DNA from 4 places in the Clostridium thermosuccinogenes genome. Region 2 is predicted to be linked to each of the others. Evidence: riboswitches for the same ligand, from Rfam matches in the RefSeq annotation. Region 2 holds a riboswitch; each other region holds the start of a gene.

Evidence for each region. A riboswitch is a leader RNA that binds a small molecule or an ion and turns the genes downstream of it on or off. The one in region 2 is predicted to bind cyclic di-AMP.
Region 1: it holds a riboswitch for cyclic di-AMP, as region 2 does, so the genes downstream of both, CDO33_RS04675 (peptidoglycan DD-metalloendopeptidase family protein) here and CDO33_RS09410 (C40 family peptidase) in region 2, are expected to answer to the same signal.
Region 3: it holds a riboswitch for cyclic di-AMP, as region 2 does, so the genes downstream of both, CDO33_RS03515 (peptidoglycan-binding domain-containing protein) here and CDO33_RS09410 (C40 family peptidase) in region 2, are expected to answer to the same signal.
Region 4: it holds a riboswitch for cyclic di-AMP, as region 2 does, so the genes downstream of both, CDO33_RS20165 (LysM peptidoglycan-binding domain-containing protein) here and CDO33_RS09410 (C40 family peptidase) in region 2, are expected to answer to the same signal.

The regions. Positions count from the first base shown of each region.
Region 1 covers NZ_CP021850.1:1,055,810-1,064,148, forward strand. The annotation lists gene CDO33_RS04660 (DUF4127 family protein) at 1-624, shown strand, start outside; gene CDO33_RS21430 (hypothetical protein) at 661-786, shown strand; gene CDO33_RS04665 (HDIG domain-containing metalloprotein) at 749-1,333, shown strand; gene CDO33_RS04670 (ribose-phosphate pyrophosphokinase) at 1,743-2,912, shown strand; cyclic di-AMP (ydaO/yuaA leader) riboswitch at 3,132-3,381, shown strand; gene CDO33_RS04675 (peptidoglycan DD-metalloendopeptidase family protein) at 3,588-5,012, shown strand; gene CDO33_RS04680 (winged helix-turn-helix domain-containing protein) at 5,321-6,508, shown strand; gene hpt (hypoxanthine phosphoribosyltransferase) at 6,615-7,154, shown strand; gene CDO33_RS04690 (helix-turn-helix domain-containing protein) at 7,209-7,583, opposite strand; gene CDO33_RS04695 (hypothetical protein) at 7,870-8,076, shown strand.
Region 2 covers NZ_CP021850.1:2,131,245-2,139,583, forward strand. The annotation lists gene rpsT (30S ribosomal protein S20) at 1-59, shown strand, start outside; gene holA (DNA polymerase III subunit delta) at 276-1,343, opposite strand; gene CDO33_RS09405 (DNA internalization-related competence protein ComEC/Rec2) at 1,340-3,703, opposite strand; gene CDO33_RS09410 (C40 family peptidase) at 3,761-4,672, opposite strand; cyclic di-AMP (ydaO/yuaA leader) riboswitch at 4,671-4,976, opposite strand; gene CDO33_RS09415 (DUF72 domain-containing protein) at 5,175-5,942, opposite strand; gene argS (arginine--tRNA ligase) at 6,400-8,100, opposite strand.
Region 3 covers NZ_CP021850.1:773,634-781,972, reverse strand. The annotation lists gene CDO33_RS03530 (dephospho-CoA kinase) at 14-661, shown strand; gene CDO33_RS03525 (class I SAM-dependent methyltransferase) at 927-1,664, opposite strand; gene CDO33_RS03520 (RidA family protein) at 1,944-2,327, opposite strand; gene CDO33_RS03515 (peptidoglycan-binding domain-containing protein) at 2,708-4,006, opposite strand; cyclic di-AMP (ydaO/yuaA leader) riboswitch at 4,009-4,142, opposite strand; gene CDO33_RS03510 (RluA family pseudouridine synthase) at 4,481-5,437, shown strand; gene CDO33_RS03505 (CAP domain-containing protein) at 5,560-6,408, opposite strand; gene CDO33_RS03500 (proline--tRNA ligase) at 6,769-8,339, opposite strand, start outside.
Region 4 covers NZ_CP021850.1:4,622,163-4,630,501, forward strand. The annotation lists gene CDO33_RS20150 (glycoside hydrolase family 18 protein) at 1-51, opposite strand, end outside; gene CDO33_RS20155 (sporulation peptidase YabG) at 454-1,272, opposite strand; cyclic di-AMP (ydaO/yuaA leader) riboswitch at 1,454-1,672, shown strand; gene CDO33_RS20165 (LysM peptidoglycan-binding domain-containing protein) at 1,676-2,482, shown strand; gene CDO33_RS20170 (AraC family transcriptional regulator) at 2,601-3,485, opposite strand; gene CDO33_RS20175 (uroporphyrinogen decarboxylase family protein) at 4,189-5,256, shown strand; gene CDO33_RS20180 (Gfo/Idh/MocA family protein) at 5,381-6,490, opposite strand; gene CDO33_RS20185 (ThuA domain-containing protein) at 6,644-7,309, opposite strand; gene CDO33_RS20190 (AraC family transcriptional regulator) at 7,702-8,339, shown strand, end outside.

The DNA of each region.
Region 1 (8,339 bases), 1.1 Mb from region 2:
CATTCACCCGGTACACGCACCCTGGAGGCAATTGAACAGTATTCGGAGAGCTTCAGGTTTTCCAGCTATTCCAACTACTCCAATGCAGAGGAGCTGATAAAGTACGCCATATATTATTCGGAGAAATACGGCAAGCCTTTTGCAGTGGCGGATGTGGCCTTTTGCAACGGTGCGGATGACCATTTTATGATGATGGCTGTAAAGAACAAGCTTTTTGACAGGTTGTGCGCCTATGCGGGATGGAATACCTCCCAGAATACCATAGGATCAGTTCTTGCCCACGGCGTATTGTGCAGCTACTACAAAGGGTTTGCGGATGATCCGGAAAAATATGATGCATCCATGAGACTGCTGTTAAGAGCGATCATAACCGACTGGCTTATGCAGTCCAAAGGCACTTTCCGGTTGACGAAGCTAAAAGATAATTATCCGGATTTAAATCCATATAGTCTGGGTGAGTATAGCGCGCTGGCTGCCAAAAAAGTAAAAGACCTGCTCATTGAATTGATACAGGAAGAGCTGGGAGGAAAATTCAATGGAAGAAGGATTGAACTTACTGAATTAAGTTTCCCATGGGACCGCTTTTTTGAAATTGATCTTGAACTAAAATTGGAAAAATGCTAGAACCATATAACCGGATTGCGAAAGATATGGCTTGACATGAAAAGGTCGGATGATTACTATTTATCTAAAGAAATTGTTTACTACACTCACAAAATAATGCAATATACGAAGGAAGGTCTTAGGGATGGAAAAGGTAATACCGACGAGAGAACAGGCTTTTGAGCTTCTGAAGGAATTCAACAAAAGCGAAAGCCTTATAAAACATGCCCTGTCCGTTGAGGCGGTTATGAGGCATTTTGCAGAGCTTTTCAATGAAAAAGATGTGGAAAAGTGGGGAATTATCGGCCTGGTGCACGATCTCGATTATGAGATGTACCCGGAGCAGCACTGCAAAAAAGTCAGAGAGATTTTAACCGAAAGGGGCTGGCCCGAAGATTACATAAGAGCTATTGAGAGCCATGGATGGGGAATCTGCTCCGACGTAAAACCGGAGGAGAGGATGGAAAAGGTCCTGTATACCATAGATGAACTGACCGGCCTTATAACGGCAACCGTTCTTCTCCGTCCGACTAAAAGCATTTTGGATCTGGAAACTAAATCGGTTAAGAAGAAATGGAAACAAAAGGGCTTTGCGGCAGGAGTCAACAGGGAAGTCATCGAAAAGGGAGGCGAGCTGCTGGGCATGGAGATGGATGCCATCATTGTTGAGACTATAAAAGGAATGAGAAAGGTAGCCGAGGAGATCGGCCTCAAGGGCGAAGTTCAATAGGATGAAAGTATGTTAAACTATCCTTGTTATGGATGATTTATATAATTTAGGAATGAATTCGGCTAATGATGGATGTATTGATTGTGCAGAAAGGATTCACTACTTAAGGGCATAGCTGCAAGGAACCACCTTTCGGAGCAACAATCATCCATTTCAATTAGCTGAATTCAAACCAATAATTTTCTATAGTGCTTTGTAATAGCACCAGTAGGGTATGGAGCCTTCAAGTTATGCCGATGAGCTGCGGATCATCCTTTTAGCCGGATCTGAACCACTGGCAAAATTACTGCTGTTTTAATTTGCATAATCCTTTACTTAATCAAATTTGAATATTATAATATATGTGCAGATAATATGACAACAGTATTTGCCAATATTTGATAGTGTTCAGGAGGCGAGGATGTCTACTATAGAATATGAAGAAAATCAGGTTCCCAGTATTCCGGTCGGACCTCTGGGTATCATATCAATGAAGAGCAGCGAGGAATTGGGTGACCTTGTCAACAAGCATTTGACTGAGTACAGGAAAAGCATACCGGAATGTCGTTTCGATCATCTGCTTTATCCCGGCTACAAAAGAGATTCTTATCTTATATCGGTTGACTGCCCCAGGTTCAGCTCCGGCGAAGGAAAAGCTGTCATAAAGGAATCCATCAGGGGCTATGATCTGTATATCTTGTGTGATGTAGGAAATTACAGCTGCAAGTACAAGATGTTTGGAATGGAAAATTCCATGAGTCCTGACGACCACTTTCAGGATATAAAGAGAATTATTTCGGCAATAGGTGGAAAGGCAAGGCGTGTAAATGTGATAATGCCTTTGCTGTATCAGGGAAGGCAGCATAAAAGGGTATCGAGGGAATCCCTGGATTGTGCTGTTGCCCTTCAGGAGTTGGAACGCCTTGGAGTGGAGAATATCCTCACTTTTGATGCCCATGATCCTCGGGTGCAAAATGCTATTCCGATAAAGGGATTTGAGAATATTCAGCCGGCATACCAGATTATTAAGGCTTTGCTTAACTCTGAAAAGGACTTGGAGATAAGCAAAAGCAAAATGATGGTGGTCAGCCCCGATGAGGGTGGAATAAACAGGAATATCTATTATGCAAACATACTCGGGCTGGATCTCGGATTGTTTTATAAGCGCAGGGATCTCAGCAGGATAGTAAACGGCAAGAATCCCATAATAGCCCATGAGTTCCTGGGGGATTCGGTGGAAGGCAAGGATGTACTCATCGTTGATGATATTATTTCATCGGGAGATTCAATGCTGGACATAGCGATGGAATTGAAGCAGAGAAAAGCCAATAGAATTTATATGGCGGTGACCTTCGGATTGTTTACGGAAGGCATTGAGAAATTTAATGAGTTCTACAGGAACGGAATAATCACCAAGGTTTTTTCCACTAACCTGACTTATAGAAGTGAAGCGCTCAAAAAGGCGCCTTGGTATGTAGAGGTTGATGTATCAAAGTTTATAGCGCTGCTTATAGATACTCTCAATCACGATCATTCTTTAAGCGCATTGCTGGATCCGTCTACAAAGATCAGGGCATTGCTGGAAGAACATAAAAAATAAATGATGTAAAAGCAAACCGCAGAATATTGCCCAGGCAATAATTCTGCGGTTTATATATTAATAGGCGCTATTTATTCATGTTCCGTCTGATGGTGAAAGGCGCTTTCTTTGTTTTATAAAGAATTATCCGATATCGATGTCCTATTACATATTTGACACATTTATGCAATGTAGTTATAATTATTAGGGAATAGCAAATAATATAGGTAAACTGAATATTGAACCTATATGCTGAATTTCTGCAGCGATGTTTCTGCAGAATACGGGGGAACCAATTTTTGGGGTGAATCCATACCAGGTGTCGGCAGGTGATTGTCAGGTCTGAATTAATGTTACGCCTGAATCCTTGATTTGGGCTAATATTACAAACTTCATATCTCTGATTTAAGTCTCTGACTGCCGGTATGGTAGGGCAAAACTTTCTGTCCGAATCCGTCAGCTAACCTCGGAAGCTTTGAAAGGGAGTGATGGTTTGACTGTGCCTTTTGAAGCGGTTTTCACATAGGGTTAGGTGATAAACCGTTTTTATTTTTCAAATTTTTTATCTGGAGCAGCTTAGAACACTATTATTTGCCGTCCGGATTAAAACCCTGAAAAATAAAGGAACTACTTCTTAGGGGGACAAAATAATCCTTTTGGATGAGGAAATATCCCTTTAGATGATAAGGAGATTTTATGAGTAAGGACGAACTTATAGGATGGATTAAAAAAAGTGGAATATGGATTGATAAAAGCAGAGCATGGCTTAGTAAAAGCAAGCCGTGGATCATAAAAAACAGAAAATGGATTTTAGCCGGTGTAGCGTTTGTCACCGCTGTTTCGGTGACAGGCTTTAGCGTTTTCACAAAGCGTTATTATGCAGTTGAAGTAAACAGCAAGGTTATAGCTATGGTAAACGACAAAAGCCAGATTGATGAAATTATCCAGGAGATAGAAAAGAAGACGGAGACTGCTACCGGCCTAAATATTATCATTCCCACCAAGGTTGATTATAAGGAAGTATTTGCCTTTGGCAACAAGTTGACTCCTGAAAGCGCTATCGAGGAAACGCTGGAGAGCAATTTGGAGCTGCTGGCGGAGGCCTATTCCATCAATGTTGACGGCCGTGATATCGCTTATCTCAAGGATAAGAGCACAGCAGAATCCATTTTGACCCGGATTAAGGACGAATATATGAAAAACAACGGTAGGAGCGATCCGGAAAGCGTAGATTTTATCGAAGACATAAATATTATCAAAAAGACTGTAAACATAGGCAGCGTTCAGGATGAAAAAACCGTTTTTGAACTGCTGTCTGAAAGCACCGAGGAGTCAAAGGTATATGTGGTAAAAAAAGGCGATACGGTATCTGAAATTGCCGAAGCACATAAAATTAAACAGTCTGAAATTGAGAAAATGAATCCTGGATTGGATGTGGATAAAATTCAAATCGGCCAGGAGATCATTCTCAGCGTACCAAAGTATGTAATAAACATAAAGAGCATTGAAACGAAAAATTATGAGGAAAGCATTCCTTACCAGGTTGAATATGTAGAGACTGCCGACCTTTACAAAGGCCAGACAAAGGTGAAGGTTGAAGGCAAGGAAGGTAAAAAATCCGTTGCGGCAGAGGTTATAAAAATAAACGGCATAGTTTCGGAAGAGAAAGTTGTGGAAGAGAAGGTTATAGAAGAGCCTCAAAACAAAGTGGTGCTCAGCGGCACAAAAGAAAGGCCGAGTACTCTTGCATACGGAGTTTTTACTAAACCAAGCGGAGGAAGTCTTACTTCACGTTTTGGACAGAGATGGGGGAAACTGCATACGGGAATTGACATCGGCTGTTCCTCAGGCACCTCCGTCAAAGCTGCAGACGGCGGCAAAGTAACCTTTGCCGGATGGCAGGGCAATTACGGCAAGCTCGTCATCATAGACCATGAAAACGGATACACAACCTATTACGGGCATTTGAGCTCGATAAAGGTTAAAGCCGGCCAGAGGGTGGCAAGGGGAGAAGTCATCGCATTATCCGGAGCGACGGGAAATGTGACCGGGCCTCACCTGCATTTTGAAGTAAGGAAAAATGGCGTTCCTCAAAACCCGCTTAAATATGTGAACTATTGATGACTGAAAAAACTTGATCCATTGGTGTAAGGCTGTATTATAGCACCTGTCCCAATTATAGCTGGATGGGTGCTTTTTGTGTAGTCAGTTTTCTTTTCACAACCGATTTCATGTGCTTCTTTAACAGTGCAGGGCGCACTAGAAATGAAATCAAGCCAAAGCATACAAAAGTTTACACAACTATTTCTAATTATGGTATACTGTTAATATGTTGCATTGACAAAATGTGGTTGTGCACCTTGTCCGAAAAGCGATATATGGAGCGGAGAGCATTATTATATTAAAACACGAGAAATTAAGAGGGCAAAATGATAAAAAATGTTGCATTAACCAATAAGCAGGCACGAAGGTTCATGCTTTTGAAGCAAGGCTTAATAGGTGATTACAAATTCTCAGGCAAACAGGGAGTGCTTGATTTTGTCCGTCAAGCAGGCTGTATTCAGTTTGACCCGATCGATGTATGCGGCAAGAATCCGGAACTGGTTTTGCAATCGAGGGTTGAAGGCTTCACAAAGCAAATGCTGTATTCACTTTTGTATGAGGATAGAAAGCTGCTGGACTATTTCGACAAAAACCTTTCGATTATTGAAACCACAGACTGGCCTTATTTCCGGCGGTATCGCGAAGCTTATAAAACCGGCGGCAGGAGCCACGACGAGGTCAATGCCGTATGTGAGGAAATCAAGAACATCATACGGGAAAAGGGTGCCGTATCGTCAGCGGATATCGGTTTTAGTGATACGGTGGACTGGTATTGGAGTAATGCAAAGCTCTCCCGTGCTGCGCTGGAAACCATGTATTTCCGTGGAGAATTGGTAGTGCACCACAAGAAAGGTACAACCAAGTATTACGACCTTGCGGAGAACTGCATTGATGCTGAGCTGTTGAACGCACCGGAGCCGTATCCCGATGAACTCGAGCATCAAAAATGGCGTGTGCTGCGCCGTATAGGTGCGGTGGGACTTATGTGGAACAAGCCTTCCGATGCATGGTTGAACATCTGGGAGTTAAAATCTGCTCAAAGAAACGAGATTTTCAGGCAGTTGCTTTCCGAGGAAAAAATTATGGAAGTTACGGTGGACGGCATTAAGGACAAGCTATATTGCCTTTCGACCGACCGGAGTTTACTCGAAGCAGTCCTGCAGGAGACTGAATTAAGAGACCGTTGTGAGCTGATTGCTCCGCTGGACAATATGCTTTGGGATAGAAGACTTATCAAAACATTGTTTGATTTTGACTACAAATGGGAGATATACACCCCTAAGGAGCAGCGCAAATACGGCTACTATGTCCTGCCGCTGCTTTATGGCGACAGATTTATCGGTAGAGTCGAGGCAATCCGTGATAGCAAGGCAAAAACGCTGGTTGTGAAAAATATATGGTATGAAAGGGATGTAAAACGGACCAAGGAGCTTCAAACCGCCATTGATGACTGCCTGCACAAATTTGCGGTCTTTAATGAGTGCAAAAAAGTCAGCGTAACAAATTTATCGTAATAAATTTGTTATGAAGCATTATGAAAATTATGATATGGCTTTACAAAGAATAAATATTTGATTAAACTAAAAACATTAACAGTATTTATTCAGGAGGCAGTAATTAATGGAAAAGGATATAGCTAAAATTCTGATATCAGAAGATGAAATTAGAAGCAGAGTTCGGGATATGGGAAAGCAGATAACTGCAGACTACCAGGGAAGCAGCCTGATTATGGTGGGCATATTGCGGGGAGCTGTCTTATTTTTCGGTGATCTTGCCAAGGAAATAAAGGTTCCGTTAAGCATGGATTTTATGGCTGTATCAAGCTATGGCGACAGCACAAAGACTTCCGGAGTGGTCAGGATCATTCATGATCTTCATCAGAACATAGAAGGAAAAGATGTATTGATCGTGGAGGATATAATTGATACTGGTCTTACGTTGCATTATCTGATAGAGAACTTGAGGTCGAGAAATCCGAAAAGCATAAAAACCTGCTGTCTGTTGGACAAACCAAGCCGCAGGAGAGCGAATGTAACACCGGATTATGTGGGATTTGAGGTGCCTGATGAATTTGTGGTAGGTTATGGCCTGGATTACAAGGAACTATACCGCAATCTGCCATACATAGGAGTACTGAAACCTGATATATATGCCAAGTAGCATTTCATCGTGCCTATTGGTTCACCCAGGATATGTATTAGAATAAAAGCAGGATTATCCGTCTTTTTCCGGTTTATCCTGCTTTTCTTGTTTGCTGTATTTTTGCTTGATGAACTCTATGTACTCGGATATCTGTTCTATCACTTGCTCGGGAAGCCCAGATAAATCAAAGGTGTAGCAAAACTCTCCGGGCCTCTTGGCAGGAGGTTCTTTCTCCATGGAGTCAGTTATTCCAAGAAGGTAATCGGTAGATACATTGAAGTATTCGGCAATGTTTTTCAATATTTCATAATCCGGCCTACGGGTACCCAGTTCATATTGCGAAAGGGTAGTATTGCTGATATTAAGGTACTTGGCCAGCTTCATCTGTGTGATATTGTTCTGAAGTCTCAAATTTTTTATCCTTGAGCCGGGAATATTGCTATCCATTGTTTACCTCACTTTGATAAACCAACTATTACTCAATGCTATTTAGCTATCATATCAATTATATTTAAAAAGCGAACAAGCATAAACGGATTCCTCAAAACGTGGAACTAAATATTGACATATGCTACAAATAAATGTAAAATTAAGTTAATATTTTCATTATGTGAAATTACTGAATTAATTACATAATATACCATAAATGTTATTATGCGCAAACGGAAGTATTTCTATCAGGGAAATATATATCCTGTCTGGGAAATATATATGCCCTTTGTGGGGTGGTGCAATGGAAAATTTGATAAAATCCATAGTACTTATGAAGCTTTACAGGAAATACGGACAGCATGTGCCAATAGCAGAGAAAGAATGGCAGGATGCAATTAAGGATGCCCTTAATGATGTTTACACCAATAATCTATGTTTTGGCAAAGGGGTTTCGGCAGAGCATTTTTCAGACCTGGTGGTGAATATTCTGTCCTTAAGATGGAGATAGCAGCCGGCTGCTGTACAGAAGCTGTTTGATCCCCGTTAATCTTTAATCTAATAGAGCAATAGCTGTTACGAATGCAGTTAATTCAAGTAAAAATATCTGCTCCGAATAAGGTTAATTTAAGTGAAAAAATAGTGGGTTCGATTTGGGTTAATTTAAGGTGAAAAATAATTATTCCGAATAAAATTAACTCAAGTGAAATTATTACTCTAAATATCGGATAATCTAATCGAAGGATGCTTGTTCCAAGGATTAACCAAAACATA
Region 2 (8,339 bases):
ACACCGCTGCGAGAAGAAAATCTAAACTGATGAAAGCTTTAAATGCTGCGAGTAAATAAAAGGTACTGTCTCAAAAGAGACAGCCTTTTTATTTATTCCGGTTTTCCTTTATTCATTGTAGTTTATCCTGTAATCTATCCTGTATAGTTTATCCTGGTTTTATCCAGTAGTTTATCTTATATGATCATTATGGTCTCAAATTTAACCGACATGAGGGTATTCTTATAACCTTCTTTTACCCTATAGGCAGCAAGAGGGACTTGGAAAATCTTATTTTAAAGGTTTTCACAAAATTTTGTTATAAATAGTTCCACTGCTATCCTGTCGTTGATTTTGCCTGTTTTGATAGCAAGATCCATCTCCAGGCTGTCGTTGATAACTTCCTTCAACCTCTCAATGGTGAATCCTTCCGCCTGCTTAAAGATTTTTCCTGAAGCATAAGGTGTAAGACCGATCTTTGAAGCAGCTTGACTTTTGGTAAGTCCGGAGGCGGTAAGAAGCTTCATTTCCATAATCTGCCTGAGCTGCCGGGTTATCATAATAAGAATTTTGGGCAAAGGCTCTTTTAGTATCAGCATATCATTCAGAAGTTTAATAGCCTTAACCGTATTTTTTTCAGCTATAGCATCGGTGAGATCAAAAATCCTCCCCTTTACGGATTTTGAGCAGATTTCTTCAATGTCTTTGCTGCTCACTTGAACCCGGTCGCCAAGATATGAGACCAGCTTGTTTATTTCATTCAGGAGCTCTGTCATTCCCTGCTCACTATTGTCTACAAGCTGCGAAGCTGTCATCATATCAATCTCTTTATGATACGATTTCAGCACTTTTATAACCCATTTGGCGAGATCGACGGGCTTTTGCAGGGGAAACTCCACTATGAGACCATTTTTTTTCACCGCATCTACCAGTTTTACCCTCTTGTCGATTTCTTCCTCATAAAAAATCAGGCAGGTATAGGCCGGCATATTCTCTATATATAATCCAAGATCCTCATCGGGATTTTTTGCTGAGCCTTTTCCTTTTGTTTTGGTACTTCCGGCATCCTGTTTTTTGCTTGCTTTGAAAAGGCCTGAGTTTTTGACCAGCACTATTTTCCTTTCAGAAAAGACAGGCATGGTCTCACAAGCCTCGATAATTTTAGACTGCTCACACTTACCTTCAATAACGATTTTATTAAGCTGTTCCATTTCCTTGGAAAGCAGCAAATTTTCTATGCTGCCCAGATAATACTTTTTTAGATATTCTTCAGGGCCATAAAATATATATGCTTTTCTTATTTTATTGTTTTTTATATCCGCTTTCAGTTCTTCAATGCTGTTTTTTTCTTCCTTGGCTCTCATTCTTTCACCTTTATAAAACCTTTTATATCTATACTCTTACCGTCAGATTTCAGGATTATGGCTCCTCTTTCGTCGGTCCTGAATATCTTGACACCGTTATTTTCAAGCTCTTCCAGAACACGCTCCGAAGGATGCCCGAAATTGTTCTTTCCAACGCTTATAACCGCTGCCTTGGGTTTTACTGCTTCCAGAAACTCTTCAGTTGTTGAAGTATTGGAACCGTGATGGGCCACTTTCAAAACGTCGGCCGTCACGTCCGCTTTGCTTTCCACCAGCAGCTCTTCTGCTTCCTTTTCTATATCTCCGGTAAAAAGTATGCTGGTATTGCCATAATTCAATTTTAGCACTAAAGATAGATTATTTAAAGCCGATTCGGTTATTGAGATATTTTTATCCGGGTGCAGCGTGCTGAAATAGGTATTTTTATCAAGCCATATCTCATCTCCCTTATCACATGCTTCCACATTTATTCCCCTGGCTTTTGAAATTGAAATCAGCAAACCCAGCTCTTTTTTGTCAGGGCAATCAGGTATTATTAGATTGTCCACGTTAAACTCCTTCAACACAGGAATCAAACCCTGTATATGGTCATCATGCCCATGGGAAGCCACCACCGCATCCAGCTTTGTCACCCCGTAATCCAATAAAAACGGTATAATTGTGGTTTCTCCGATATTGCTTTCGTTGCTGCCCGGTTTGCTGCTGCTCCCGCCTCCGTCAATCAGTACCGTAGCTCCACCGCTTGTTTTTATAAAAGCCGAATCCCCCTGCCCCACATCAGTAAATACCACCTCCAGCTTTCCGGGCAAAGAAATAAAGATCAGGCAGACGGCAAGAATGCAGCCGAAAGCGGCCAGATAGTGCTTAAACTTAAGATTAAGTTTAAACCACTCCCTGAACTTGAAAATATAAAGAAGGAAAAGATAATACAGCACTATAAGGGGAAGAGGCGGAGTAACCACTCTTATAGTGGCAAAGGGCAGCTGGGTGGATAATTGGCAGACATATAATATGAAGGAGAGAAAAACCGTATTGACATAACCTAGCAGCTTCGAGCATACGATGTTTATCTGCCCCAGCGCAGCCATGGCAAATCCAAGGATTGTTATTATCTCGGTAATAGGAACTACCAGTATATTTGTCAGCAGCGATATTAGTGATATTTTATTAAAGTAATATACGGTTATTGGAAGTACGCCAATTTGAGCCGCCAAAGTTGCAGACAGCACATCGGATATGAAGTTGGGCAAATGCAGACGGTCGATTTTAGCCTTTATCCCCTTGTTGAACAGTACGAGGGAAAGGGTAGCACCGAAAGAAAGCTGGAATCCGATGTCAAACAAGGTATTAGGATTATAAAGGAGAAGCAGTATAGCTGCCAGGGATATGCCGGTGAATATATCCGAATCCCTTCTCAATATCTGACCTACCAGCACTGTAACCGCCATTATAACGGCTCTCAGCACCGACGGTGAAAAGCCTGTCACATAAACAAATATCACCAGCACAGCTATCACTATGCTGTTTGCCATCCTCTGCCTCATCCCAAGCCTTTTAAAAACAAACAGCAAAGGCATGACGATAAAGGCTACATTAGCTCCGGAAACTGCCATGATATGGGTCAGCCCTGCATCGCTGAAAGCTCCCTGCACCGTTTTGTCCAGGCCTCCCCTGTATCCAATCAGCATACCGTTAAGCAGCCCGGCCTGCTGCGGAGGCAGGCTCTTTTCAATTGTGCCGATAATGCGGTTTCTAAGTGCCATTCCCACCATGGCAAACCTGGAAATGTGCTTTCCACTACCTTCTTTAATATTATTGCCGGTGGCATAGATAGTTGCCGAAACGCCCGACTGAGCCAGGTATTTTCTATAGTCAAAACCTCCGGGGTTCCTCTTTCCTTTTGGCATATTGAGGCGGCCGCTTACTTCTATTTGCCTCCCATAATCCAGCAGCTTGTTTTCCGGGCTGTTCAATGTATTGAGGAGCACCTTGCCGGATACTTTCTTTTCCTTATGATCGGTTTTAATGCTTACAGTTTTTATTATATAGCTGACCCTTGAATCCCTTATATCAGGCTCGGTAATTATGTATCCGGAAATGGTAACCTGACAGCCGGAAAATTCCTTGAATTTTTCTTCATTGGAATTATTGATGTACAGGTATTCAAAAGCGCCGAGCGAGTAAAAAATCAAGGCACCAATCATAACGTTTGCTGCTGTGGCATGCCGGGAACTGGCCAGTATGAAGATGAAGGACAGAACTGCTATTGATGCTGCGGCGATTAGGAAAGAATTGCTTAAATAAGCCACTACAATTCCAGCAATAAGTGCAACTGAAAGCAAAGACAATGGCCTTTTCACATACCACCTCTATAACAAAAAGCGCTTCCAAAAAAGAAGCGCCTAAGTCCAATATGATTACAGTATCCTTCTTGCTGTCACATAACTTCTGGCATAATAGCTTTCGGAAAGGTTCGTAATGGTTACACCACTGCGTTCAGATTCAGCATGTATGAATTTCCCATTTCCTATGTAGATGCCTACATGATTTATGTAGCTGCTGGAACCAAAAAATACCAGATCGCCTATTTCCAGCTCAGATTTGCTCACTTTAGTTCCATGTTTTGCTTGATCTGCAGCTGTACGGTTCAATTTTATGCCAAAGTGCTTAAACACATACTGCACAAAACCTGAGCAGTCAAACCCATTGGGGCTTGTTCCTCCGTAAACATATTTCACACCCATAAATTTTTTGGCATACTCCACTATTTTTTGTCCAGTGGAAGTGCTCACATCCAATATTTTGACATCTCTTTCAGCATCTCCGCCTCTGGATGCGGCGGAAGTGTCCAATGTCAAATACTCACTGGCAACCCATGCTGCGGTACCATCGGTAGTTTTAATTTTATACCAGTCTCCGGACTGGGTTAATACCGCAACCTTAGTTCCTTTGTGAATCTGGGATAGCACATCCGATGTTACATCCGGCTTGCTTCTTACATTCAGTACATCTACGGTGACGGTGCCTATTCCTATCGTTTTTTCCACGACATGCAAATAGTCGCCATGCACCCATCCCGTCTTGCCGTCATATGATACCTTATACCAAACGTCCGAACTGGAAAGCACATTCACTTCGGTTCCTTTTGGAAGCTTGTCCAATACTTTCGCAGAAGTACTCGGCTCCTCCCTAAGATTGACCACACTTCCCGTGATAGTTCCTGTGTTTCCGCTGGCCTCCTCTGCGTAAGTACTAACTGTCCACAAACAAAGAGTCAGTACAAACACAGATACACTGACAAGCAATTTCTTCAAACCGGTCATCATCATCTGTCCTCCTATTGGCTTCCGAAGTTAGCTGTCGGGCTCGGGTATAGGACACACCCCTACCAGACCGGAAATTTCCCATAAGCGAGAAACATTATACACGGAAAATGCGATCATATCAGGAAAATGAATCAAATATGATTAAGCATAATTTTCAGCGATATGCCATATATTATATTAGCCGTTCCTCCTATGGCATCGCTGTTCATCCGTTGTTTCCCACTTGGTGTATAACCTATAGTCTGGATTCACCCCAAAAATCTGGTTCCTCCGTAACCCATTAACAGGGATTCAGCCACTTTTTGATTTTTCTTCCACAAACATTATACCTTTAAGAAAAAAAATTGTCAAACTTTAGATAAGAAATATTTCCAAGAATTATTTTAAATTAACTCGTTGTGCAAGCTTTTTCGAAAAAGGAACTCCAAGCCAAATGGAAAGAATCGATATCAAACAATAAATGGTATATTATGGTAGCTGCCAGGGTATATTTACGTGGTTGATTTCAAATCAGGAGCATATCAGTAAGCTCCCGGGCGTTTATAATGGCTTTCCCGATAGGGTGGTTGTTGAAAGCAACCAATGTTATGGAGGACATCTTCTCCATCTCTTTTATCCTTGGAACCCACTCCATCAGTTCATCCTTGCTATACAAATAGTTATACCTGTCGGAACCCTCGCTCCCATACCATTTCTGAGCATTCCTCCCATGCATGCGCAAGTAGGAAATCCTGGAGGTTACTGCCGTGACATTCTTTATAAGGCCTTTTATATCCGGTTCATCTACACAAACATATCCCAGTCCTTCCTTTTTGAGAAACTGCATTGTCTCCGATCTTATCCATTCCCGGTTTCTGAACTCTATTACCACTTCGATGTTCTCAAACCACTCTTTAAGCCTTTTGAGGTGTTCCATATTTTTCTCGTTATAGTGGAAGGAATACGGAAACTGGGCCAGCAGGCAAGTGAGTTTTCCGCTCTCAATAAGAGGTAAAAGGGCATAATTAAACTGCTGTGCTTCCAAAGCTCCGGCACTCCGTTCATGGGTGAATCCTCCGAAGAGCTTTACCGCAAATTTGAAGCCATCGGGGGTTTTTTTATTAAGGCTTTCAAACAATTGAAGCCTGGGCATGTGATAATAAGTCGAATTCACCTCAGTGAAATTAAAATGCTGCGAATAATACTCCAGCATGTATGAATCCTTTATTCCTTCAGGGTAAAAGGGTCCTATCCAGTCTTTGTATGAGTAGCCCGATGTGCCGATATATATCATGTCCTTTACCTCCTCATAATCATATGACTTAAATATCATAGTTTATACTGCTTGTCAACAGTTGTAAACCTCAGTTTTTAGTATTAATTTCCTATTAATTTTTTTGTTTATAATCTCTTAACCTGGGTAGATATATATCGTACAGCAATATACAAAGTTCTTACCCACAAAATAATGCAGCAGATTTGCAGGAATATTTGCAGTACAAGTTCGAAACAGTACATGCAGCAAGGATTAGCAGAAATGCATACAGCAGCAGTTTTTAAGAAGATTTGCAGCAGAAGTTCGAAGAGTAATATGCATCAGAGGTATTCAGCAATATTTCAGAAGAAGTTGCAAAAGTACATGCATCAGTTGTTTTAGTAATATTTGCAGCAGAAGCCTGTAAAAACATATGCATCAGAAACTAGACAGCCGATATCCGTTTTTTCGGATACCGGCTGTTTGGCTTTATTGGTCATACTCTTTCCGGAGCGCTCAATCCAATCAGCTTCAAACCATTGGACAGTGTTATCCTTGTTGCTGCCACCAATGCAAGGCGTGCTTTTCTGAGTTCCTGATCCTCCACCAGAATGGAATGCTCATGATAAAAACGGTTGAAATCCTGGGCTACATCCACGAGATACCGGGTTATCACCGAAGGTTCCAGGTCGTTCATTGCCTGAATTACCTTTTCCGGGAACTGATACAGGGTTTTTACCAACTGATATTCTTCCTTTGTACTGAGCAGTTCCGCATTAAACTCGGAAGAAGGCTCCATGCCCGCTTTGTTAAGCACGCTGCAGGTTCTGGCATGGGTATACTGCACATATGGTCCGGTCTCTCCGTCAAAATTAAGCGCTTCGTCCCAAGTAAAAGAAACGTCCTTTATGCGGTTGTTGCTCAAGTCACTGAATATTACTGCGCCAACGCCTATTTCCCGGGCAGTTTCATCTTTGTTTTCCATATTCGGGCTTTTTTCCTCGATTATTTCCCGTGTTTTTTTGATGGCTTCATTCAGTATGTCTTCCAGCAGCACTACTTTTCCTTTTCGGGTTGCCAGTTTCTCACCACCCAGGCTCACTATACCGAAAGGCACATGAATCAGGTTTTTAGCCCACGGGTATCCCATAAGCTCGATAACTTTAAACCACTGCTGGAAATGCAGACTTTGACTGGCGCCTGTCACATAAATGCACTTGTCAAAATCATAAGTGTTCTTTCTGTATATGGCTGCGGTTATATCCCTTGTCGCATATAAGGTGCTTCCGTCCTTTTTAAGAATTATGCACGGAGGCATTCCATATTCCTCAAGGTCTACAATCTGCGCTCCTTCGCTTTCTTTTAGAAGATTCTTCTGCTTAAGCTCCTCTACGGTGGCATCCATCTTATCATTGTAGAAGCTCTCTCCTGCATAGGAATCAAAGGATACACCCAGTACCTTGTAAACTCTGTCAAACTCTTTGAGGCTTATATCCTTAAACCACTTCCACAATTCCAAGGCTTCCTGGTCTCCCCGCTCCATTTTTGTAAACCAGGCTCTCGCTTCATCATCCAGTTCCGGATTTTTTTCCGCCTCATCGTGGAATCTGACATATAAGGCCATAAGCTCCTTTATCTGATCTTTCTCTACCTTTTCCCTGCTGCCCCATTTCTTATATGCAACGATAAGCTTGCCGAACTGTGTACCCCAGTCTCCGAGATGGTTTACACCCACACAATTGTATCCCATGAACTCAAATATCTTATACAGGGAGTTACCTATCACCGTCGAACGGAGATGGCCTACATGAAAAGGCTTTGCAATATTGGGCGCCGAATAATCTATAACAACGGTTTTGCCCTTGCCGACATCCTGCGAGCCATACTTATCCTTTTCTTTTATCGCGCTTTCCAGCACTTCCTTGATAAAGGCGCTTTTAATAAAGAATATATTGAGATAGCCGGATACGGCTTCAACCTTATCTATGTATTCGGAAACCTGAAGCTTTTCTGCCAGTTCCTGAGCGATCTGTACGGGAGATCTCCTCATGATTTTGCTGAGTTTAAAACACGGTAGGGCCAGATCACCCATTTCGGGGTTCGGAGGCAGTTCCAGTATGTCAAATATTTGCTGGGAATCCAAGGGTTCTATTATGTTGTCCAGCACGTCAGCAACAGCTTTTTTAAAGTTAAGCATTATAGTAACACCTCTGTCAATTCTATGTAGAATTAATTTTAATTAAACAAAGCAGTTGTCCATTAAACCAGCTCAGTTTATTTACATATTTATGTTTTTAATCTTTTCACAATATAATACCATATAAATAAAAAAAAGAACAGGAGTATGAAGGAAAAATTGCACAAAAATAAGCTCCCTTAGCATAAACAGTCTTTTAAACTGACTTATGCCAAGAGAGCTGTAAAATTATGGGGATC
Region 3 (8,339 bases), 1.4 Mb from region 2:
GTGAGTGATAATTATGATTGATTGCCCGAATTGTGGAAATATTACAAAAGATAATGTAAAAATATATAATGAAAGCTTGAGGAAGCAGAACATAAGTATTTCGCCCATACTGCCCACTTGTAAACTCTGTGGAGCAGAAGTGGCAGTCACTCACACTTGTAACGGAGGCAATATCATTGTTCTCAATGGCACCTGTGGCAGCGGTAAGACTACCATTGCAGAGCTTTTTGCCGATAAGGGTTGGCTTACCGTTGACGGCGATTGTGCTATACAATCGCTCCGACATAAAAAAGGAACCAAACAGTATGAATGGAACGAATTGACTGAGGAAATCATATGCGAAATTGATATCCTATCATTATTCTGTAAAAACATTGTCTTGTCCCATGTTATTTTGCCAGAAGATTATAAAAAGTTTGTAGAAATATTTGAATCCCGAAATCTTAAATACAAGTTAATTCTTCTTAAACCCCAATATCAGGTTGCCGTAGAACGGTGTCAGACAAGAACTTGCCATACCAGCATTACACCGGAAAAATGGATAAAGCATTTTTACGATGTTTTGGTTTTTGATCAGCATCAATTTGACATTATAGATAATTCCGATATGACAGCAGAGGATACCATAGAAAGAATACAGGATTTGGCATACCGAGGATAGAAAATAAATAAACTGCTAAAAGCAAAAAGCATTGGAACAAGATGTAAAGTTGGCTGTTGTACCTGTGAAATGTACTATGGAGTTACTGGTAGAATACGGCTGCATGATGTTGGTACCACATCGGCTCTTAGGAATGAGGTGTCATAACTGTCAGCAGACGCTGCAGACGCATTAACACAGAATCAGCAGCGCTATGCTTTTTCAGGCAATCGGAGTAAAATCGCAGGCGGCAAAAATTGCCGCCTGCCGTGAGATTTCGTACAGCCTATTTTCCAGCCTTGACTACCAACATGAAAGAATCTTCATCATAGAGAGAATAATTAAAATCCCCGAAAAACTCAACTTTTTCAAAACCCGCCTTATTTAAAAGCTCACGCATGGTCCCGCTCATGAGAGGCAAAAGCTTAACGGAGTTTTTATACTTTAAAGGTTCCCTTCCATTCCTTATAGTCAAGGTGGTGTTAAAATTTATATATTTCCGGTCATCCGTAAATTCATATTTCCTCAGGAACTCCAAGCCAATATCCTCATTGATGATGGGAGGCAGCTCATCAACGTTATACTTTATAATCCTGTCATAATTGATAATCTGCAGCACCAGGGCCCCTTTATCTGACAGGAGCTTATTCATCTGCTTGAGAACCTTCAGAATCGCATCGCAGCTTTCCAGGTGTACAATGGAGTTCCCTATGCAGAATATGCAGTCAAACCCAGGGGACAGCTTCTCTTCCAGCTCTTTCATGTCGCATCTCAATACATCGGCTGAAAGCTTCTCCGACTGCAGCTTTTGCTTTGCCCTGTTCACCATTTCCGCATCAATGTCCACCGCTGTAAGCTCATATCCGCTTTTCGACAGCTCTGCGGTATAGCCTCCGGAACCGCATGCCACATCAAGAACCCTCGCGGGGGGAGTCCCGGCCGCCTTCTTGATAAAATTCAGCTGTGACTGTCCTACAGGAAAAATATAATCGTAATATTTGCTTATTTGCTCGTAAAAACCCATATTCTTCTCCTTGTAAACCAGATATAATGCATCTCTTCATTGAATATCAAGGTTTTACCGTTTAACGGTGTCTGTCACAAATAATATTCATCAATTGCATCAAAATTATGTAGTCGTCTACCAAGGCCAAAACCGCAAGCTTCCTGCTTCATCGGCATGATAACCTGCAGTAGCCACAGGCATTCACAGGCGCTGATAAGGTCACTTTTCACTTTCTTTAATCATGTCCATACCCCATGACATATGCCATGAAATTGCAGGTTACATATCAATACTGCATCAGTCTATAACCGCAACCGCTTCAATCTCGATTTCAACGCCCTTTGGCAGCTTTGATACTTCGACACAGGACCTGGCAGGATAGGGAGCAGAAAAATACTCACCATATATACTGTTTACAACAGCAAAGTTTCCCATATCATTGATAAAAACTGTGGTTTTTATCACATTGGACATGCTGGTACCCGCCGCCTCCAACACAGCTTTCAGGTTTTCCAGCACCCTCCTTGTCTGGGCTTCTATCCCTCCGTTGACCACCTCACCGGTAGCGGGGTCTATGGGTATCTGTCCGGATGTAAATACGGTGTTCCCTGAAATTATTGCCTGAGAATAAGGGCCTATGGCCGCCGGAGCTTTATTGGTATTAACTGTCTTAATTGACATGATTCCACCTCCATAGTCAATTTTCTAATTTTATAGTAAGTATACCATATAATGTTATGCTTCACAAAGCCTAAATCCCTGCTGTCGAATACTATACAGGTTGTTCTTTATTCACTTCTTTATTCAATAATATTTTTAGTCCATATAAATCCAACTTGCCTGTAAGCTTTTTTGAAAGTACTGCTGTGATTTTTCTCATCATCCCGAAATCTGATAGATCAACAATAAACGAACCCAATCATGTTACATGGAAACAGCATCCTATGCATAAAAAAAGGGAGACCCATGAATACTTTGGTTTAGTATTGATGAATCTCCCTTTCCCTTGCCGTTATGATATTTTAACCGCAGCCTGTGCGGCAATTGCTTTCCTATATGGTTTAATAATTACTTGCTGCCCATTTTGCAGCTTCCTTTACAGCATTCTGGTGATCTGCATTCACTTTACCCGTACCATGAGTCTTGCTGTTTAAAAAGTGAATATCAAAGTGGCCGTCCATGCCGTTGCCTTTTACTGTATCAAGGTTGGTACCAGCTCCATAATCTCCGCTTCTTTTGCTGACATATGCATTTGCCGGTTCACTGTCCACCCCTGCATGAGGCATTCCGGCCATGGATGCGGCAATCTTTTTCCCATTCACCGTCACTATTACCGGCCTTCTTTCCCAGCTCCACTGGCCGCCGTATATCTGCTTCATGATTTTTGTATCTTCCGCCGTCAGAGTCTCACAATCTGCATGATTGGTACCGTAGGTCCTTTTTATTTTAAAGCTTTTACCCGATTTAATATCATATACCGTAGCTGTCTCTCCACGAGCAAAGAAGCTCTCTACACCGCCAAACCATGGCATCATGTAATCTTCGGCTTTTTTCCCGCTGTTTGCGGTTTCGGATGGTTTAGCCACTTCTGCCGGTTTTGAAGCCTTATCGCTTTGGGCCTGTTTTGCTGCAGCTTTATCCGCTTCCTCTTTTTCCTTTACCAGCTTTTCAATAAGCTTCAGGGTGCTGGTATGCACTATACCGTCCTGTTTCAGATTATGCGCAGCTTGCAGCTTTTTTACCGCTTCATAGGTGATGTCTCCATAGTAGCCGGTAGGTGTTACGGTAAAATACCCAAGGGTTTTCAAATCCTTTTGAAGCTTGATAACCTTGGAATTTTCATCCCCTTTCATGAGGTATACGTCGGAAGCTCTTGCCGTTCCTCGGGATACCATAGAGGAATTGCTATTTGCCTGCTTCATGGATTTGGATGCAGAACCTGCCTGGTCCTCTGCCTTTTTCGGATTCTGGCTATGCGCATCAGAGCGGGTCCCGTTTTCCGCCATGATAGAAACACTGCCGGCACCCTCTGTGCTATCTGTAATAATATCTGATGCTCTTTTTGTGGCACTTTCTGCAGTGTTGTTTGTAATGCTGTCTGCAGTACTTTTTGTTGTATCGTCTGCAGCACTGTTTGCAGTATCGCCTGTTATGCTGTTTGCAGCGCTATCACCCGCATCCGCAGAAAACAACTGCAAAGGCTGCCCGGTTTCCGTCCCGGCATCCGCTGCGCTGCTCTCCACAGCCTTATTAGATTCCGTTATGTTATCAACAGGTGACGTAGTGAGACTGGCAAAATAAAAAACAGATGTAATGGCTGCTGCCAAAACAGAACCAAAAACATATCTTCTGTATTGCATTAGTTTTCTCCTCTCTTTGCTTACGAGGTTAGTTGTCGGGTTAGGTAGAAGAGCACCCTTTCCGGCTGTTCCGGAATTAACCCCCTTGTGTTGTATCCCCCGTTTCCCTAATAAGGGAATTCGGCAGTATATATTTGTAAATTGGCTTCTTGAATTACGGTTGTATATTATAACATAATTAGTTTACATAAGATAGTGGCAAAACATGGATATCTTGAGGAAGTTTTGAACTAGGGAAAAGAAAACAAACGTGAGTTTGCATAAATCTTCCATCAAACTGATACCTATAATCCATCTCTTTATCGCTCCCTTCCATAATTTAATGCATTATCACCTCCCTCACGAGGGCAGACTAAATACAAAAGCTACGGACATATATACAATTAAAGGAGTTTTTGCTTCAAATATCGAATATACAGCCAATAATCTCTAAAGATGCAGAACTGCAAAGTATTAATAATAAAAGGAGTATATATGAGGGAAATAATAGTCACAAAAGAAAATGCAGGCAAACGTATAGATAAATACCTTCGGGATACCTTCAGAAATATGCCGTCAGGCGCTATGTACAAAGCCTTCAGAAAGAAGGACATAAAGGTCAACGGAGTGCGGGTCAAAGATGATTATGTCGTCTCCCAGGGTGACCGGCTGGAAATATACATAGTGGATGAAATTCTCGACGGAGTGCCCCAAGCCGGCAGCACACCTTTTGCCAGGGGTTTTTCAGTAGTATATGAGGACAGCAATATAATGATAGTAAATAAGGATCAGGGGATACCGGTGCACCCCGACAGGGAGCAGTCAAACAACACCCTTATAGACTTCATTCTTGAATATCTTGAGCACAAGGGAGAATATAATCCCAATGACACCAACTCCTTTACCCCGTGCCTCTGCCACAGGCTGGACAGAAATACGGGAGGTCTGGTCATAATAGCCAAAAACGCCGAATCCTTAAGGATAATGCTGGACAAGATCAAAAACAAGGAAGTGCGCAAATTCTATCAATGTCTGGTAGTGGGCAAGGTTAAGAAGCAATCAGCCGAGCTCAGGAGCTTTCTTATCAAGGATGAGAGGAAAAGCAGGGTTTTTATCAGCGATGAGCCGGTTAAAGGAGCTTCGGAAATTATTACAAAATACCGGGTTCTATCCTATGATATGGATAAGGATATAAGCCGCCTGGAAGTGGAACTCATAACAGGGAAAACCCATCAGATAAGGGCTCACCTTGCCCATATCGGCCATCCGATAGTTGGGGACGGAAAATATGGAACCAACGCTTTCAACCGCCCTCTGAAGGCCAAACGCCAGATGCTGTGGGCATATAAACTGGTTTTTGACTTCAAGGATGCCGGAATGTTAAACTATCTCAAAGGTATGAAGTTCGAAGTGGAACCCATATTTAATATCAATCTGAAAGAACAGCATTGATAAAAGCTTTTCTTCATCGCGGTTAATAAAAAAAGAGCCGGTGGATTGAAGTGCACCTCAAATGTTAGACATATACTAATATTTGGAGGTGTATTTCAGATTACCACCGGCTCCTCTTTACTTTACTTTCCTATGAACTGCTGTACAAGCACCTTTCCGTAAGTCGGGCTGTCCACTATGCCTATGCCCGTATAATTAAAGCTTCCGTTCAGTATATTCTTCCTGTGGCCTTCGGAATTCATCCATGCTTTAAATGCCGCCTCTACCGTCTGATTTCCGGCTATGTTTTCACCGGCTGTTTTGAACTCAATATCAAACTTTCTCATCATGTCAAAAGGTGAACCATATGTCGGTGATTGATGAGCAAAGTAGTTGTTGTTTACCATATCCTGAGCTTTCAACCTAGCAACCTTCACCAGCTCCATATCAAAAGCAAGAGGACCTACCCCGGCATCTGCCCTGGCTTCATTAACCAGATCCAGCAACTTCTGCTCATCCTGGGATATTCCTTCCGGAGGAGTGGTAGAAGGAGTCTTATCACTTGTCTGTGGAGTCTGGGTAGTAGGCGTCTGAGGTGCAGGAGTCTGCGTAGTCGGAGTCTTAGTCGTAGGAGTCTTGGTTGTCGGAGTTTTGGTTGTTGGTGTCTTGGCAGTAGTTGATCCGGATGTCTTTATGTATTGTGCAGACACCGCTCCAACACATCCGCTGCTCACATCATATACCGCATACCAGCTGTCTATTTTACCGAATACCTTTACTTTCTGCCCTTTTTTAAGCACACATACTACAGGATACTTTGTAGACGGGCCCTGCCTTACGTTCAAAGAATTAGCAGTAACTACCGCATCCGTAAAATTAACTTTTTGAAATGATGGAGCTGCTGTCACCTTTTGTACATCAGGCCCACCAATATTCAAAAGCGACGTACAAGCAAGCACAAGTACGATCAAATATACTAGCTTTTTTTTCATAAAATCCCTCCAAAACATCACTTCTGTTATTTATTTTTTAAAAAGTATGCTTCTATTATTATTAACAGAAAATATCGAAATATTTACATGGATGCTTCTAAAGGTAAAAGTTTTTTATTTTATGAAAAAAAGGATGTGTTGCCGATACAATAGAAAGGATTTGCCAAAAACGAGCCGTTTTTATATAAATTGCTTTAATTTCGCTAATTGAAATGGTGATTGCTGTTCCAAAAGATTCAAAGAACATATTTCAAATCCATAAAAAAGCTCCGGACATTCTTTTTCCGGAGCTTCATCGTTATTATATTTCCCTCATTAATATATTTCCCTTACATATCCATTTCTCATAAAGTTTGTAATTTAATTCAGCGCACTCATTACCTCCTGCCTCGCTTGAGCGATGGCATCCTCTATTTTGAGCTCTTTTACTTCCGAAGATTTTCTGAGCTTGTACTCCACAATGCCTTTTTCTGCCTTCTTTCCGACGGTGATCCTGATTGGAATACCGATAAGATCCGCATCCTTGAATTTAACCCCTGCTCTCTCATTCCTGTCATCCAGTATCACTTCCACTCCTGCCGACTGAAGCTCAGAGTAAATCCGTTCAGCTGTTTTCATCTGCTCTTCGATGGTAGCATTTACAGGAATGATTACTACATGATAAGGCGCAATTGACACAGGCCAGATAATGCCGTTTTCATCGTTGTTCTGCTCTATTATGGCTGCCATGAGCCTGTTTACGCCTATTCCGTAGCTTCCCATCACCATGGGATGCTCCTTACCGGCCTCATCCAGATATGTGCAGTTAAAAGCTTTGCTGTACTTTGTTCCCAGCTTGAATATATGTCCCACCTCTATGCCATGGGCAACTTTCACCGGACTGCCGCATTTGGGGCATCCGTCCCCTTCTTCCATATTCCTGATATCAATCACAGCCATAGCTTTAAAATCTCTGCCCATATTGACATTTTTAAGATGGTATCCCGTCTCATTGGCTCCCACAACGAAGTTTTTCATGGCTGCCACTTCCGGATCAACAATGAGCTCAATTCCCAGGCCCACCGGTCCGGCAAATCCAACATCAGCATGGGTTACTCTTTTTACTGTTTCGGGATCTGCCATATTAAGTTCGTTGCATCCCAAGTGGTTTCGGAGTTTTGTCTCATTGATCTCCCGGTCTCCTCTGACCATCGCGGCAACCACCCTGTCATCAGCCTGAAAAATTAGGGTCTTGGCAAATTCCTTTGGCGAACAGTTGAAAAACTTCATAAGTTCTTCTATAGTCCTTGCATCCGGGGTAGCAACCTTTTCCAAAGGAAGCTCATCGCAGCAGCGTTGCTCCTCCCCGGGGCAACACATCTCAGGCACACACTGGGCTTTCTCCCTGTTGGCAGCATAGCCACAGCTTTCACAAAAGACAACCTCTGCTTCCCCTATTTCGGATTTGACCATAAATTCCTGGGAGCCGGAACCGCCCATAGCACCACTGTCCGCATCCACCACAATATAATCCAGGCCGCAGCGGTCAAATATCCTGCAGTATGCCTCATACATCTTACTATAGGACATATCGAGGCCTGCCTCGTCCCTATCAAAGCTGTAAGCATCCTTCATCACAAACTCCCGGCAACGCATGAATCCAAACCGCGGCCTTATCTCATCCCTGTACTTTGTCTGTATCTGATAAAGCATCATCGGTAGAGATTTGTAGGAACGGATCTCATTCCTGACGATTTCGGTAAATACCTCCTCATGGGCAGGTCCAAGGCAGAAATCCCTTTCATTCCTGTCCTTCAACCTGAACATCTCAGGGCCGAAAACCTCCCATCTGCCTGAGGGCTGATAGACTTCCGCAGGAAGCAGTGCTGACATCATGAGCTCTTGAGCCCCGCTCCTATCCATCTCCTCCCTTATTATCTGCTCGATTTTTC
Region 4 (8,339 bases), 2.2 Mb from region 2:
CCTTGAAATGGTGTATATACTTTCACCGGGTCTTACTACATGAATAATCAAGGAAATCACCTCGTTTCCCAAATGTGTGGATTCATAATATGCAATATTTCAAGCTTAAGTATGAATAACTGCCATAAGCCGGTTAACAATTCCTTTGGTCGTCGTTGGGAGTCTTTCTATAGAAGATTTGAACGGGCGTCCAGCAGATTACCGGCTTCTAATTCAATATATGCTGGTTTACTTAAAATGGTTACCTGAGAAAGGAGAGATGCAAACAGGTCGGAGGAGGATGGACAAATTCATCAACAAAAATATAACAAATTACCCACAAGGTAAAATTAACTAAAATGAATTATTCACAGACTTATACACATTATCCACAGGGATATAAATCCACAAAACAGCTGTTTTGTGGATTTATATCCCTGATTTTCCTTTAAGTTTCCGTAAGTTTTACATTCATCACAGCTTTAGATGGCCTCTTGTTTTTTTGCCCCATATGCCATCGGCACCGGATACAGTTATTCTTGATATCTGTTCGGGAGTGACGAAGGTTCTTGAACTGGTGAGGGCTACTTTTTCTGCTACAATTGCCGGATCTAAAGCGTTGATCAATATCCTTCCCGGTGAACTGGCAAAATTGGCTCCTGCGTTCATAATACCTTCATAATAGGACTGGCATGCACCTGCGAATATGCATAGTTTATCATCATTGGGCTCATATTTTCTGGCTTCTTTAACGGATTGTATATAATATTTTGAGTTCCTGTAACTGTTTATGGAATTAAGATCCACAGATCCTTTTTTTATACCGTCGTGGCCGGTAACGACAAGAATATCGGGACGGTATCTCTCCAGGGCGCCTCTTATAAGTTCCGGCTGTCTGCTCTCTTCCGCGTGGATGCTTGTTGCATGAAGACCTGCCTTTTTGTAATTCTGCATGCACATATCTATAAATTCCCTGCTGGAATCTATATGCAGAATTTTACCGGCTCTTGCCCGGAAGGGGCTGTATCTTAAGAGGGGATTGGATCGCCTATACTGTGGTACATGCCGCGTTGCCATTATTACATTTCTTTTCATGCTTTCAATGGCGCTTCTATAGGTTTGCTTTATGAGATCATTTTCATCATCAGTGTCTGCCTGGATTCTATGGAGAAGGCCCCGCAAAATATATACGGGTTTCCCATTGGAACCAATTTCTATTCTGTCAATTACAAAAGATATATCTGCGTTATAAGATTTCCTTGCAACAATGTCTCCTATTTTTAAGCTATTCACATTTATCACCCCCTGTTAGTTGACATATTACATACTATGCAGGGGAGGCCAATAAGGATATTGGTGTGATAAAAGAACTCAAAAAAAGTTTTACTGTTCCGGGTTATTCCGTCAAAGCATTGATATTCCTGCGTTACCAATAATTTTGTATGGAAATGATGCATAAATCCTGTTAGAATGGCATGGAAAACAGCCGAATCTCCACAATGGAGTACGGAGGATATTTTACCTGGGGTGAATCCGTTCCTGATATGGGATGCAAGCGGCAGTATATAATAGATTTCTGCTTTATTAGGCATGCATCATTGCTTAGCATTTATGCCGCTTCCAAGGTCAGGGATGGTAGGGTACCTCATCCCGAACCCGTCAACTAACTCCGGAGGCGAAAGGGGGAAAAAATGTAATGTTTAAGAAAGGCAGATTAAAAACTTTATTTTCTGCGGCATTTGTGTGCTTCGGACTGTTGGTGATAGCACCGGGTGTGGCTAATGCTGCATCCTACAAAGTAGTGAAGGGTGATTCGCTTTATACCATAAGCAAGCTCTTCAATACTTCGGTCTCTGCAATCCAGAGCAGTAATAATATAAAAGGAACAGTGATATATCCGGGACAGGTGTTAAATGTGCCTGCTGCGACGTATACCGTAAAAAGCGGGGATAGCTTATATCTAATAGCAAAAAAACACGGGATATCTCTTGATTCCTTAAGGAAAGCCAATAATAAGTGGGATGATATGATTTATCCGGGACAAACCCTTATTATACCCGGAACATCATCAACTTCTGCAGGGACTTCCTCAGGAACTTCAACATCCGGAGGAAATGGCGCAAAAGCTGTGGTTTCCTACAGTGAAAGCGACGTAGACCTTCTGGCAAGGCTTATAAGAGCGGAGGCAGAAAGCCAGCCGTATGAAGCTCAGGTTGCTGTTGGTGCTGTTGTTATAAACAGGGTGCAGAGTGATGAATGGCCGAATACTATAAAAAGCGTAATATATCAGAAGATTGGGAACTACTATCAGTTCAGCCCGGTAGAGAACGGGTGGATTAACAGGCCGGCAACGGATGAATCCAAGAAAGCAGCTTATGCGGCTTTGTATGGAAGTGATCCAAGCAACGGCGCCATATTCTATTTCGATGACAGCACAACGAATAAGTGGATATGGTCGAGACCTATAGCAGCAAGAATAGGCAGGATGGTATACACATACTAGACTTGCAAACAGGTAGAGTATGAAACAGGGAGAGCCGTAAAGACGCTTAAATCGCGGAGCCGGCCTCCCTTGTTACATATTATCGTTATATTTACGGTATAAGGCTGCCCATTCATTATCACAATCGGATTTGCCTGTACTGTACGGGAGTCAGCCCTTCATATTTTTTAAATACTCTGGAAAAGTGATGTAAGTCATAAAATCCTACATCGTTTGCTATATCATGAATTTTTCTGTTGGTCTCAAGAAGCAGTTTCTTTGAAACGGATATCCTGTGAAGATTAATAAATTCTGTAACGGAATGCCCGGTCTGTTTTTTAAAAAGCCCGCTTAAATAAGTTGGCTGCAAATGGACATGGTTTGACAGGTCTGTTAAAGTGATGCGGTTCATGTAATTGCTCTTTATGTAATCCACCGCCAGCAAAACCTCGTTGGACCTGATATTTTCGGGAAGCTGGCTGCATTTCTGCCTGTAAAGGTTGATAAGAAGGTCGGTAAAGATGGATTTGATGACGGAATTGAATCCTGCCAGCTGCCTCTCCGTTTCATTGATAATCCTGCGAAACAGCATATGCACATGGCTTGAATTGCTTATGGCAATATGCTCAGGAAACTCCACAACCGCTTTATGATATTTTACGGGCTTTAAAGGTATGGTTTCGTAGTAGGCTTGCTTAAGCATCTGCAAGTCATCTGCAGGTTTGGACACATATAAATCAAAATGCATGCACAGGAATTTGAAAGGGGTAGTGAGGGATTTCCCCGAATGGAACACTTCCGGTTTGAGGAAAATCAAATCATTGGGGGACACTTCATATGTCCTGTCCCCAATCACAAACAGGCCCTCCCCTTCGGTTATAAAAATAAGCTCATAGTCGCTGATTTTTCTTCTGTTGAGCTCCCAGGGGCTGTAATATTTATCTTCGGCGCAATATCTTATGTAGGGGATAAAATGAGTATACTTTGAATAGTTTTCCTCATTAACCACTATGGATAACGGCATGGAATTTCCTCCCCCGAATTTTATTTTACTGCTGCGATCAAATCCATATAATTTAGTAACCAATTCAGTCAATAGTTTGCCTGATGGTTATATGCTTTGAATCCTTTTGCAAAAGCAATAATCCATTTCAATTAGCAGAATTCAAACTAATTTATATAAGCAAGTAGCCATCGTCCAATCAATGCAGTTTAATTTATCGACATGGCTTGATATGCAATTTATATTATATACTACATGCATTGTGCAGATAACTGGCTTTTTGAAAATTATGAAATGATTCGGGAAATTAGACAAGCAATTCATTGAGGACTACTTAAGCCATATGAACATAAGCTTTTCGTACAAAGCTGTAATATTTTAAATACAATATGGGTAATCAAGCTTGAATAGGGAATGATAATTGCAGTGGTCAGTTGTGTTGTAAAATTTTTAATCATCTAATGCGTTTGGAAGGATGCAAAAAAGATTTATCCAAAACCTTAAAGACCATGATAACGAAAGGCTCAGAATATTTTAGTCTTGAACTTTGGAGCAATACCAGTCTATCCTTCATAACCTATGGCAAAACATAAAAACGTACCCCTGGAACATAAATCCGTGCAAATCATTATTAAACAAAAAAGTATACAATCACTATATAGGCAGTTATTTTAAGCTAAAGGCAACAAAAAACGGATGGAATAATATCACTGGAGGTGCATCCATGTATAAGATGACGACGCATGAACGGTTTACCAGAATGTTTCAGCATAAGGAGGCCGACAGGGTTCCGATTGCTGATTCTCCATGGGGCTCTACCATTGAGAGATGGCAAAGGGAAGGAATGCCGGAAGGCATTGATTACAGAGACTATTTCGATATCGACAAGGTGGCATCCATAAATGTGGATAATAGCCCCAGATATGAGACAAAAGTTATTGAGGAGACGGAAAAACATATTATCTATACCACAAGCTGGGGTGTTACCCTGAAGCAATGGAAGCACATGGACTCCACCCCGGAATTCCTCGACTTTACAACAACGGACCCTGAGAAGTGGAAGGAAGCTAAAAGCCGAATGACCCCCACCGAAGACAGGATTCCATGGGATTATCTTAAAAAGAATTACAAAAGGTGGCGCGAAGAAGGCCAATGGATAGAAGCAGGCTTCTGGTTTGGCTTCGATGTGACCCACTCCTGGTCTGTGGGAACAGAGACCTTGCTTATTGCGTTGGTGGAAGATCCAGAATGGTGCGTTGACATGTTCAACACTTATCTGGATATGGATATTGCCCTTTTTGATATGATATGGGATGCCGGCTATACTTTTGACAGCATTAAATGGCCTGACGATATGGGCTATAAGCATAACCAGTTCTTTTCCGTCAAGACCTACCGCGAATTGCTGAAGCCTGTACATAAAAGGGCGGTTGAATGGGCTCATAAAAAGGGAATAAAGGCACATCTTCACTCCTGCGGGGACATAAACCCGTTGATTCCTGAATTGATCGACATAGGCATTGATGCCCTGAATCCGCTGGAAGTTAAAGCCGGTATGAACCCGGTTGAGCTGAAGAGGAAATACGGTAAGGATCTTGTATTCCATGGCGGTATTAATGCGGTGCTCTGGGACGATATTGAAGCGATAAGCGCCGAAATGGAAAAAACTTTACCGATAATGAAGGAATCCGGTGGATATATATTTTCATCGGACCATTCCATTCCGTCTTCCGTCAGCCTGGAAAATTTCCGCAGGATCATCGAGCTGGCAAAAAGTTTGGGAAGCTATTAAGATGCGAATAAATCTGCCCTATAAAAGACAAACCGGAGTATGCCTGCACAATGACAAGCTTACTCCGGTTTGCTGCTGCCGATAGAAACCGGCACTTTACTATAAAGTATTGTTTCAATCCCTTCTACAGGCTGACATAACCTTTAGTCAGACCTATAGCCAGAGGCTTCGGCCTTTCACAATCCGTTTTCAAATCCACAAAGGCCCTCTTTTCAGCGCTTTCATGGAATGCATGCATTATTTCCAGCACATGGCATGCCAGATCCCCATTAGCAATATTTGTCCTATTGTTTATTATTGCATCAGCCATGTCGGCTACGCCTAAACCCCTGCTGTTTTCAGAATAAATATGGGTCAGTGGAACTTCCTTAAACTCGTTTTGGAAATAGGTCTGTATCCGTACATCTCCTCCGAAGGTGTTGGGGTCCGGAACTATCAGCGTTCCCCTGGAGCCGTATATTTCAATCCTTGGAAGAGTGCTGCCCCAGACGTCGAAACTGGTGATGACGGTTGCAATGGCGCCGTTTTTAAATTCTATTGTCCCGGTCACATGGGTAGGCACCTTTACATCTATGACCTTCCCGAATTTTTTCCGGCTGGTTATCGTCCTCTGCTTAAAGGTTATGGAATTCATTCCGGTGACAGTTTTTGCCGGACCTATCATTGAAACGAGAGCGGTGAGATAGTATGGTCCCATATCAAACATAGGGCCTCCGCCTTCCTCATAATAAAATTCCGGGTCCGGATGCCAGCTCTCATGACCGTGGCACACCATAAAGGCAGTTGCACCTATTACATCGCCGATGAGGCCATCGTCAATGGCCTTTCTGCAGGTTTGAAGGCCTGCGCCTAAAAATGTGTCGGGAGCGCATCCGAGAAGCAAATTGTTCTTCCTGGCCAGTTCCTTCAACTCCATCCCCTGCTCAACCTTTAAGGACAAAGGTTTTTCCACATACACATGCTTTCCGGCCTCCAAGGCCTTTTTGCATATTTGATAGTGATCCCCGGGGGTGGTTAAATTGACTATAATCTGTATTTCTTTGAGACCCAATATTTCATCCACATTGGTAAACATATATGGAATGTTATACTTCTGGCGCGCGGCTTGTGCCCTTTCTTCGATAATATCGCATACCGCCAGGACTTCCGTATTGACAAAGGTTGACGTCAGGTTTTGCAGATAAATATCGCTTATGTTGCCGCACCCTATAATTCCGATTTTTATCTTATCCATTGAGAGTTTCCTCCCTTTCATGAATGTATTTTAATGAAAATCAATATTTGCTTAAAAGCAAAAGCCAATGACATCGTCTTTCCTATGCTGTTGAAAATGCTGGTATAAAAGCTTTTAACGCATGTCACTGTGCAATTGATTACTAAGAAGCGGTCACAGCAGCCTGCTTGCCCATAAAAAGCCGCGTCTCATCAATTCACTGGCCTCCGGGATGTCAAATATATCTGCATGGTGGCCCAGGGAATTATAAAAAATCCGACCTTTACCCCATCTCTTTGTGTAGACTACCGGCATCAGAACAGTCCCATTAGCGCTGTGAGGCCCTGGAACGAGGGGAAAGGTGGTGGTTGCCAGGACATTTACGGCAGGATCCAGGTGCAAGTAATAGTGTTCCGTTTTCACCTTGAAGTCGTTGATTCCTTCAATGATGGGACTGGAGCTGGATTTTACAATGTTTACTTCATATTCTACACCGTCATTTCCGGGGTGTTCTACCCACTGGGAGCCGGTCAAAAATTGCCATCTTGTATTGTTCCTGAAGGCATCGCACATACCGCCATGGCAGCCGGCCAGTCCTACACCGCTTTCAACTGCTGCACATACATTGTCCACATATTCGCCTTTTATCTCACCCATGGTGTATACAGGAATGATTAAAGAATAGCTGTGAAGGTTTTCCAGATCCCCAAAGACGTCAAGGTCTTCATGAATGTCCACTGCAAAGCCTTCCTTCATGAGAATTTTTTCAAAAACCTGTGAAACCTCAACAGGCTCATGGCCTTCCCATCCACCTCTTACGATAAGAGCTTTCCTGTCCATAAGAACCCTCCCTTTCTTTTATCTAAAGAGTATTATAAAGTCCGGCATGCATGCGGCCCAAGGTTGGACTTCCCTTTGCGGTGCATATAAGCCTTTATCCATTTCCGACATTTCCGTTCTTGGAATTGAAAGGCTTCTTTCCTCTTCCGGACGGCTACCGCAAGGGAGATATTCATTAAAGCGCATTACATTGCCAATAGTACTGATATTATACTACTATTTAAAATATGTAATAAAAAGAAAATATAAAAATAAACATAGACAATTATTGCTGTCGGGTACATTATATCAATTGTGGCAGTGAAATTTTCCAATCATTTATTTACCTCATAAATCAATGGTTTGCTGTCGAAATATTATATATATACTGATGAAATCCGGAGGATTTTCTGATGATATTTTATGAAAACAAATCCTACAGTTTATACTGCGGGTATGGCAATGACATGACATTTCCCCTTCATATCCATAAGGAGCTTGAGCTGCTAATGGTGATGGGAGGAGAGATCGAAATTGCATCCAATGCCGGGACATATACCTTGGAGAAGGGGGATATCAGCGTTGTGCTTCCCAATACTGTCCACGGATATAAGACCCATAAACACAGTGAACATTTTATTATGATATTCAACGGAAGCATGCTGCCTCTTTACAAAAATGCTTTTACGGCATGTAAGCCTTCTGTAAGCTGCATACGGGGAAGCCAGGTCCACCCCGAGGCATATACATCCCTTAAGTGCATATATGAAGAAACCAGAGCAGGAAATAACCCCGGTATCATCACCGGACATCTTTATCTGGCTGTGAGCAGGCTTATGCCTTTTTTGAACCTGCAGAAGAGGGAGAAGGACACAGGGGATGAATTGATTGAACGCATTCTCAGCTATATCCAGTCAAACTACCAGAGCCCCATAAATTTGTCATCCATCGCCAAAGAACTGAAGGTCAGCCCGTTTCATATGTCCAGGGTTTTTTCCAATAGCGTGGGACAGAGACTTGATAGGTATATCAATGAATTGAGGATAAATTA